Regions from separate parts of the Stenotrophomonas sp. Steno-Z4 genome, predicted to be linked through region 1. Evidence: riboswitches for the same ligand, from Rfam matches in the RefSeq annotation. Region 1 holds a riboswitch; the other holds the start of a gene.
The links. A riboswitch is a leader RNA that binds a small molecule or an ion and turns the genes downstream of it on or off. The one in region 1 is predicted to bind cobalamin.
Positions count from the first base shown of each region.

Region 1 (4,206 bases):
GATCACCGACTATCGCGCTGCGGTGGATGCAGGCATGCCGGTGGCGCTGGTGCGGTACGGGTATCCGCGCGGGCTGGACCTGGCGACGGTGGACGCGGTGGCGGTGGTGGACGACCTGCGGGCGTTGCCCGGGTTGTAGCGCGGTCGTGGCGTCGTGCCGACCAACGGTCGGCACCTACCGTGCTCGTCGAGCGGTCGTGACGCCGTACCGACCAACGGTCGGCACCTACCGTGTCCGTGGAGCGGCCGTGACGCCGTACTTTGCTCGTGGAGCGGCCGTGACGCCGCACCCTGCTCGTGGAGCGGCGGTGATGCCGAGCCGTGCTCGTGCACCCGGTAGCGCCGGCCGTTGGCCGGCACCTTGCGATGCCGGCCAACGCCGGTTTACTTCGGCTGGTAACGCACGCTCAGGCGGTACTCGCGGCCCGGCTGGTTGTACCAGGCCACCGTTTCGTAATCGCGGTCGAACACATTGGTGACCCGGCCCAGCACCGACCAGTCGCGGCTGAGCGCGTATTCCAGGCGCAGGTCCACGGTGCCATACCCGGCCAGGCGCACGCTGTTGTCGGCGTTGTCGTAGCGCTTGCCGGCACCGAAGGCGGTCACGCCGGCGCGGAAGCCACCGAAGCGGCGGTCGATGTCCAGGCGCGCGGTGTCCTGCGCGCGGCGGGCCAGCCAGTTGTCGAACTGGGCGCTGCCGTCGGTGCGGTTGCGGGGGTCGGTGTGGCTGAGCTGTGCGCTGAGGTCAAAGCCGGCCACGGTCATTGAGCCGGTCAGCTCGGCGCCACGGATCCGCGCCTTTTCCACCTGCGACATCATGAAGGTGGTGGCGTCGTAGGTGATCAGGTCATCGATGCGGGTTTCATACACATCCAGGCCCCAGCGCCAGCTGTCGCCCTGCTGGGCGATGCCAAGGTTGGCGCTCTTGGATTTCTCGGGATCCAGCCCGGGCACGCCGCTCCACGGGTCATACAGGTCACTGAAGGTCGGCGCCTTGAACGCGGTGCCGTAGCTGGCATTGAGGCGGAAGCCACTGCCCAGTTCCATGCCCCAGCCCAAGCTGCCGGTGGTGTGGTTGCCGAACTGTTCGTTGTCGTCGTTGCGCACGCTGGCCTGCAGGTGGTGCGCGCCGAAGCGGCCCTGGTACTGCACGAATACGCCGGTGTTGTCGCGGCTGTCGACCAGATAGCCCGCGCTGCTGCCGTCCAGGTTGTCCTGGCTCCAGTCCACGCCGGCGCTGAGCAGCTGGCCGTCGGCGATGCCCACGTCGGCCTGCACCGAGGCGCTGTCGCGGTGGGTCTGTGCGGCGCCCAGCCAGGTGTCGTCGTTGTAGTTGTCCGACTCGTTGTCGGCACGGCCGACGTTGGCGGTCAGGGTGAAGCGCTCGCTCGGCGTGTAGCGGACCTTGCCGCCCAGCACCTGCTGCAGGGTTTCGGAGTAGTTGTAGTAGCCGTCGTAGTGGTTCTCGCCTTCGGCGCGCAGCGCGGTGCCTTCCACGCTCAGGCTGTCGGTCAGCGTGTAGCCGCCGCGCAGGCTCATCGACAGGTTGCGGTATCCGTCGCGGTCGGGTTCGTTGGCGCCGCAGCCGGCGAAGGTGACTGGATCACCGTTGCAGGAGTTGATGCCGTCGGTGTGCTGGTAGGCGATGTCGGTGCCGAACCAGCCGCGCGCGCCGGTGCCGCCAAAGCCGCCGCTGGCTTCGCGCAGGCCGTTGCTGCCGCCGCCCAGTTGCAGGTGGGGGGCGAAGTCGCCGGCATTGCGTCGGGTGAAGATCTGGATCACGCCGCCGATCGCGTCCGCGCCGTACAGGCTGGACTGCGGGCCGCGCACGATTTCCACGCGTTCGATCTGCGCCAGCGGCAGGTCCTGCAGCATGGCCAGGCCAAGGTCGCCGGTGTTGATGCGCACGCCATCGACCAGCACCAGGGTGTGGGCCGAATTGGTGCCGCGCAGGAACAGCGAGCTCTGCTTGCCCAGCCCACCGCTGTTGTTGAGGTTGATGCCGGCGCGGCCGCGCAGCAGGTCCTGCAGCGACGGCGCCTGGCTGCGCTCGATTTCGGCGCGGTCGATCACCTGCGCCGGCGAGATGCTGTCCTGCAGGGCAATCGGGGTGCGCGTGGCGGTCACCAGCACCTGGTCCAGTGCGGTGGCATCGTCCTGTGCGGCGGCCACACCGGGCAGCGCCGAGAGTACGGCCAGGGAAAGAAGGCGGATCTGCAGCTTCATCGTTGACTCCAAACACCGCGCACGCCCGCGCGGCAAGGTTGTGGGAGGCGGTCAACGGGGGCAGGGACGGTGGGCGGGCGCAGGTACGGCGCCGCTTGCCGCCGCCATGCCCGCCGCATCGCAACCAGTCGTCTTCCAGGCCGGTCTCCGGGCTCGCGGGCCGATGGCGGACCATCGCGCCAGGCGCCTTCCCATGCTTGCGCACAGTGGCATGTTGCCTGGCTTCCACGCTTACCGTTGCGGGGGCAGCGCCGGAATGGCAGCAGGCAGGACCTGTTGCGTCACCGGCTTCCCGTTTCAACCTGCCGGCTTGCGCCGCAGGTCACCTGAAAGTGGGCGCAGTGTAGAGCAAAGCCCGGCGGCCGGCGCACTGCCGGCAGGGGCGGTGCGACGCCAGCGGTTAGAATGCGCCTCGCTTTTTGACGTGGTTGCAGTCCCTATGATCCTGGACCTGATCCGGCACGCGGCCACTGGCCGCGACGACCACCTGGATGGGCGTACCGATCCGCCGCTGGACGTGCAGGGCATCCATCTGATCTGCGCACGCCATGCCGACCTGCACTGGCAGCGCGTGCTGAGTTCACCGCGCCGGCGTGCGCTGGACACCGCCGCTGCGTTGGCGCTGCCGCGCGGGCTGGAGGTGATCGCGGACGAGGAATGGGAGGAGCTGGATTTCGGCGACTGGGACGGCCAGCCGCTGCAGGCGCTGCCGATGCAGGCGCTGCAGGCATTCCACCTGGACGCGCATGCGAATCCGCCGCCGCATGGCGAAAGCTGGGGGCATTTCGAGCGCCGCATCGCGCGCGCATTGCATCGGCTGCTGGATGAGCCCGAGCCGGTTCCAACGCTGGTGGTCAGCCATGGCGGCCCGTTGCGGATGGTGCTGTCGCAGGTGTGCGGGCTGCCGATGGCGATGTGCTGGGCGCTGCGCATCGACCACGGTACGCGGCTGCAGCTGCGGGTGGAGCGGGACGATGGGGAGCTGTGGGGGGAACTACTGGAGTTGCAGCAGGCGTCGCCCTAGCGGTCGTCGTCGGTGTCGAACGCGGCGTCGCCGCCGTCGGCATCGTCATCGTTGGCCACGGTGCGGTCATACACCGGGCCCGAGGCCGGCGGTGCCTTCTTCAGCGGCTTGTCGGCGATGATCGCGTCGTATTCGGCCACCAGCTCGGCGCGGCGCGCTTCGGGCAGTTCCTGCCAGTGGCAGTCCTGCAGCGCGCCTTCGAGCGAGTAGAGCAGGTTGAGGCTCGGTTTGAAGCCGGCGCGGCGTACCTTCACGAACGCGCCCACCGACCCGGCCGCGGCCAGGTCTTCGGCAGTGCGCAGACCGACCTGGCGCAGCCAGGCCGCGCTCTTGGGGCCGATGTTGCGCAGCTTGGTGCTCATCCCAGGGCCTCGACGAACACCGCGGCGATGGCTTCCAGCCCGGCCTGGTCATCGGCATCGAAACGGGCCAGCACCGGGCTGTCCAGGTCGAACACGCCGATCAGGGTGTCGCCGTGGACCAGCGGCACCACCAGTTCCGAGCGCGAGGCCGAATCACAGGCGATGTGGCCCGGGAAGGCGTCCACGTCCTCGATGCGTTGGGTTACCCGCTGCGAGGCGGCCGCGCCGCACACACCCTTGTCCAGCGGAATGCGCACGCAGGCTGGCAGGCCCTGGAACGGGCCGACCACCAGTTCAGTGCCATCAAACAGGTAGAAACCCACCCAGTTCAGCTGCGGCAGCGCGTGGTAGACCAGCGCTGACAGGTTGGCGGCATTGGCAATGCGGTCGCGTTCACCGTGCACCAGGGCACGGGCCTGGGCCAGCAGCTGGCCGTACTGTTCCGGCTTGCTGCCGGTGAGCGTGGAAGTATCGAACATGGTCGCAGTCTAGCAAGCGCGGCCGGCGGCCGGACCCACTGGCGGCGGAACGCTGATAATGGGCGCCCCTGTTCATCGGTCCGGCCATGTCATCGCTTTCTGCCCCGCCCGCCGC
Region 1 is NZ_JBWJPC010000005.1:149,391-153,596, forward strand. It holds gene gph (phosphoglycolate phosphatase) at 1-139, shown strand, start outside; gene btuB (TonB-dependent vitamin B12 receptor) at 385-2,226, opposite strand; cobalamin riboswitch at 2,348-2,571, opposite strand; gene AC06E7_RS13255 (histidine phosphatase family protein) at 2,666-3,250, shown strand; gene AC06E7_RS13260 (TfoX/Sxy family protein) at 3,247-3,612, opposite strand; gene AC06E7_RS13265 (GAF domain-containing protein) at 3,609-4,091, opposite strand; gene bioD (dethiobiotin synthase) at 4,178-4,206, shown strand, end outside.

Region 2 (4,206 bases), on a different contig from region 1:
GTTGATGGACACCAGGCCCAGCGAACGCGGCGTACCGCCGGCCGGAATCAGCCACAGCTCCGGTGCGCGGCCAGCCGCATCGGCCGGTGCGGGGACGGGCACCATCAACACCTTGCCCTGTGCCTTGTCGACCGAGGCCAGCCAGCCGGGCGTGCCATCGTCGTGCAGCAGCGGGGTGACCGGCTTGGTCGCCTGCTCCGGCTCGGCCGGGGTCTGCGCCGGGGTGACGGCCACCGGGGTGGACGGGGCGGTGGGCAGCGGCTGGCGGTTGAACACCGCCACCAGTGCCAGCGCCGCCGCCAGGGCAGTCATGCCCTGCCAGAAGCCGGTGCGCTGCCAGAGCCTGGGCGCGGCGGTCACCGCCGGCCAGCCCAGCTCGCTGCGGATGCGCGGCCACAGGTGCGCCGGCACCGCCTCGCTGCCGAGCTCTTCCAGCAGCGGGGCCAGCCGCACCTGCCACTGCTCGACCAGCCGGGCGAAGCCCGGGTCGGTGGCGATGCGGTGTTCGATCTTGAGGCGCTCGGCGGCGTCGTGCACGCCCAGCACGTATTCGCCGGCCAGGATGTCGGCGCTCGGCGGCTGGCCGTCGTCTTGAATATCGTGAAGGTCGCGGATGTTCATCGTTCGAGGCACACCCGCAGTTGGCCCAGCCCGCGCCGGATCCAGCTCTTCACCGAACCCAGCGGCGAACCGATGCGGCGGGCCAGCTCTTCATAGCTGGCACCGTGCAGGAACGCACTGCGGATCAGCGAGCGGCGGCGCGGTTCCAGGGTATCCAGGCAATCATCCAGACGCTCGCGGTCGGAGGCGTGCTCGGCCGCCTGCGCCGGCTGCGGCGCGAAATCGGGAATCTCTTCGGCCACGGAAAGCTCATCCAGCGGGCGCGGCGGGGCCGAGCGCAGGCGGTCGATCGCGCGGTTGCGCGCCATCATCGAGAGCCAGGTCATGGCCGAGGCCCGCGTGGCATCGAACTGGGTGGCCTTGCGCCAGACCGTGGTGAAGACGTCCTGCAGGACCTCTTCGGCATCGCGGCGGTCGCGCAGGGTGTGCAGGCAGATCGCGAACAGCCGGCCCGAGGCCAGCTGGTAAACGGACTCGAACGCCTGGCGGTCGCCCTCGGCCACCTGGACCAGAAGCCGGTCCAAGCGTGTTGATGCGGCGGTATCGGAAGCATCCAGCTCAGGCATCGCGGGCTCGGTGTCGGCAGGTAGCAAGCCTGCATGGTCGTTGCTCCTGAGGTCGGCTGCAAGAGGGTATTCATGAGTCGCATGTCTTCACCAACGCTTGCCCCCGCGCCGTGGCAAGCTCGGCCGCGCCAGCGGCTACGGGCGGCGAGGGGAACTCCACGCGCACCTGCGGGTAGCGCCCCTTGTGGTCACGTACGTTGCCGGTGCCGGTGAACTGCAGCAGGCGCTGGTCGGCGCTGGCATAGATGAGGGTTACCGCCGGCACCGCGAAGCCGAACCAGGCATCGAGCTTCATCTGCAGCTGCTGCGCCGGCTGCCCTTTCCAGGTGAGCGCTGCGGTGCGTTGCAGCTTCAACGGCACCAGCCGCTGGCGGCTGGGCAGCAGGAACTGGAACGCCACCGGCTGCCCTTCGAGCAGGTCCGCCCAATGCCGGCGCACGGCCGCGTCGAATCCGGCGTCGACGACCGCGCCCGCAGGCACCTCCAAGGCGCGGCTGACCAGCTTGTCGTCCGAAGTGGCACGCACATACACCGTGCGCGCCGCACCATTCCCACGCACGCCTTCCTGGTAGCCGTCGCGGCCGTCTTCCAGCGCGAAATCCGGCGTCTGCGGGCTGCCCTGCGGCGTCATCCACTTGCGCGCGAAGGGGCGGCCGTCCGCGCAGCGGTACAGCACCAGCCGCGACAACGCCTCGGGCGGCCCCTGCAGCCAGTGCGTCTCGCGGTAGAGCAACGAACCACCATCCGCAGCGAACGCGCGCCCTTCCTGCCGCTGCACGGCCTGGGCAGGCGCCAGCAACGGGAACAGCAGCAGAAGCAGTCCAGCCGAGCTGAGAGGGAGGCGGCGCATGCCGGTTTCCATGGGAGGTTGCTGGAGAGATACGCGGCAAGTGGGCGCACGGATGCAGTGGGCCGCACAAGGCAGTGCACGCACTCCCCTTGACCGCCGCCCCAACTCGGCCTACCTTGTGCTCGTCGAAGGTATCCATCTCTTCATGCAGATGAAGGGATGGGTTTAAACGGGAATCCGGTGACGGTGCCTTGCGCACCCATTCCGGAGCTGCCCCGCAGCGGTGAGTGGAAACGAAACCTGCCAACAGCACTGGGCTTGGCGCCTGGGAAGCGGCAGGAAGTAGGTGGGCTCCGTGCCCGTGTCCATCAGCCCGAATACCGGCCCCGGCCGGAGGACACGACCGTCCTCTGATTCGACCTGGAACGTCCGCGGGGAGGTTGCCGGGGCCTGCCGCCATGCGTCCTGCGTGGCGCTGCCCCCGTGCGTCCGCTTCACGGCATCCGGTTCGCCCGCGGGGGCGAAGGTCGCTGGCGGGGCGGACACGGCAGCAATGGCGTGGGTGCCGCGCAGTTCCTTCGTTCCTCAATGCCGCTACTGCAATGAGGACACGTTCCATGACCACTGTTACCAACCTGGGTTTCCCCCGCATCGGCGCCAAACGCGAGCTCAAGCGCGCGCTGGAAGCGTACTGGTCCGGCCAGAGCAGCGCCGAAGCGCTGCAGGACACCGCCACCGCCCTGCGTACCACGCATTGGCAGCTGCAGCGCGACGCCGGGGTGGATGTGCCACCCAGCAACGACTTCAGCCTGTACGACCAGGTGCTGGATGCCGCCTTCCTGTTCGATGCCATTCCCGCCCGCTACCGCGCGCTGGCCGATGCCGATCCGCTGGCCGGCTATTTCGCGATGGCACGCGGGCTGCAGCGCGATGGCTTCGACCTGCACGCGCTGGAAATGACCAAGTGGTTCGACACCAACTACCACTACCTCGTGCCCGAACTGCAGGCCGGCCAGGGCTTCGCGCTGCGCGGCGACAAGCCGCTGGCCGAGTACCGCCAGGCCAGGGCGCTGGGTATCGAAACCCGCCCGGTGCTGATCGGCCCGGTGACCTTCCTGCTGCTGTCCAAGACCACCGACGGCAGCCCGGCGCTGGACCTGCTGGATGCGCTGCTGCCGGTGTACGTGCAGCTGCTGGGCCAGCTGCTGGCCGCAGGCGCGCAGTGGGTGCAGCTGGATGAGCCGGCGCTGGTGCAGGACCTCAGCCCGGAGGCGCGCGCCGCGTTTGAACACGCATACGCCGTGCTGGCCGACGCCCCCCGCCCGAAGGTGCTGGTGGCCACCTACTTCGGCGCATTGGACGACAACCTGGAACTGGCGGCCTCGCTGCCGGTGGATGGCCTGCACGTGGACCTGGTGCGCGCGCCGGAACAGCTGGATGCGGTGATCAAGGCCCTGCCCGCCGGCCGCGTGCTCTCGGCCGGCCTGGTCAACGGCCGCAACATCTGGCGTACCCACCTGGACAACGCGCTGGTGCTGGCGCGCTATGCCCACGGCCAGCTGGGCAGCGATTTCCTGTGGCTGGCGCCATCGTGTTCGCTGCTGCACAGCCCGGTGGACCTGGCGCATGAGAAGAAGCTGGACGACGAACTGCGTGGCTGGCTGGCGTTCTCGAAGCAGAAGCTGGAAGAGCTGCGCGTGCTGGCCGATGCGATCGACGCGCCGGCGCGCGCCGAAGCCGCGCTTGAGCTCTCGCGCGAGCGCGTCGCCTCCCGCAAGCGCTCGCCGCGCGTGCACAACCCCGCCGTGGCCGCGCGCCTGGCCGCACTGACCCCGGCCGATGCACAGCGCCACAGCCGCTACCCGCAGCGCCACCTGGCCCAGGCCGCCGCACTGAAGCTGCCGCGCTTCCCCACCACCACCATTGGTTCCTTCCCGCAGACGCTGGAAGTGCGTGAGGCCCGCGCCCGCAACAAGTCCGGCACCCTGCCCGACGCCGACTACGATGCGTTTCTGGCCAGCCAGACCGAGCACTGCGTGCGCATCCAGGAGCAGATCGGGCTGGACGTGCTGGTGCACGGCGAGTTCGAGCGCAACGACATGGTGGAGTACTTCGGCGAGCAGCTGGAGGGCTTTGCCTTCACCAAGAACGGCTGGGTGCAGAGCTACGGCTCGCGCTGCGTGAAGCCGCCGGTGATCTACGGCGACGTGACCCGCCCACAGCCCATGA
Region 2 is NZ_JBWJPC010000002.1:376,619-380,824, reverse strand. It holds gene AC06E7_RS08125 (anti-sigma factor) at 1-621, opposite strand, end outside; gene AC06E7_RS08120 (sigma-70 family RNA polymerase sigma factor) at 618-1,187, opposite strand; gene AC06E7_RS08115 (hypothetical protein) at 1,258-2,037, opposite strand; cobalamin riboswitch at 2,149-2,380, shown strand; gene metE (5-methyltetrahydropteroyltriglutamate--homocysteine S-methyltransferase) at 2,595-4,206, shown strand, end outside.
Region 2: another riboswitch for cobalamin. It lies ahead of metE (5-methyltetrahydropteroyltriglutamate--homocysteine S-methyltransferase); the one in region 1 lies ahead of btuB (TonB-dependent vitamin B12 receptor).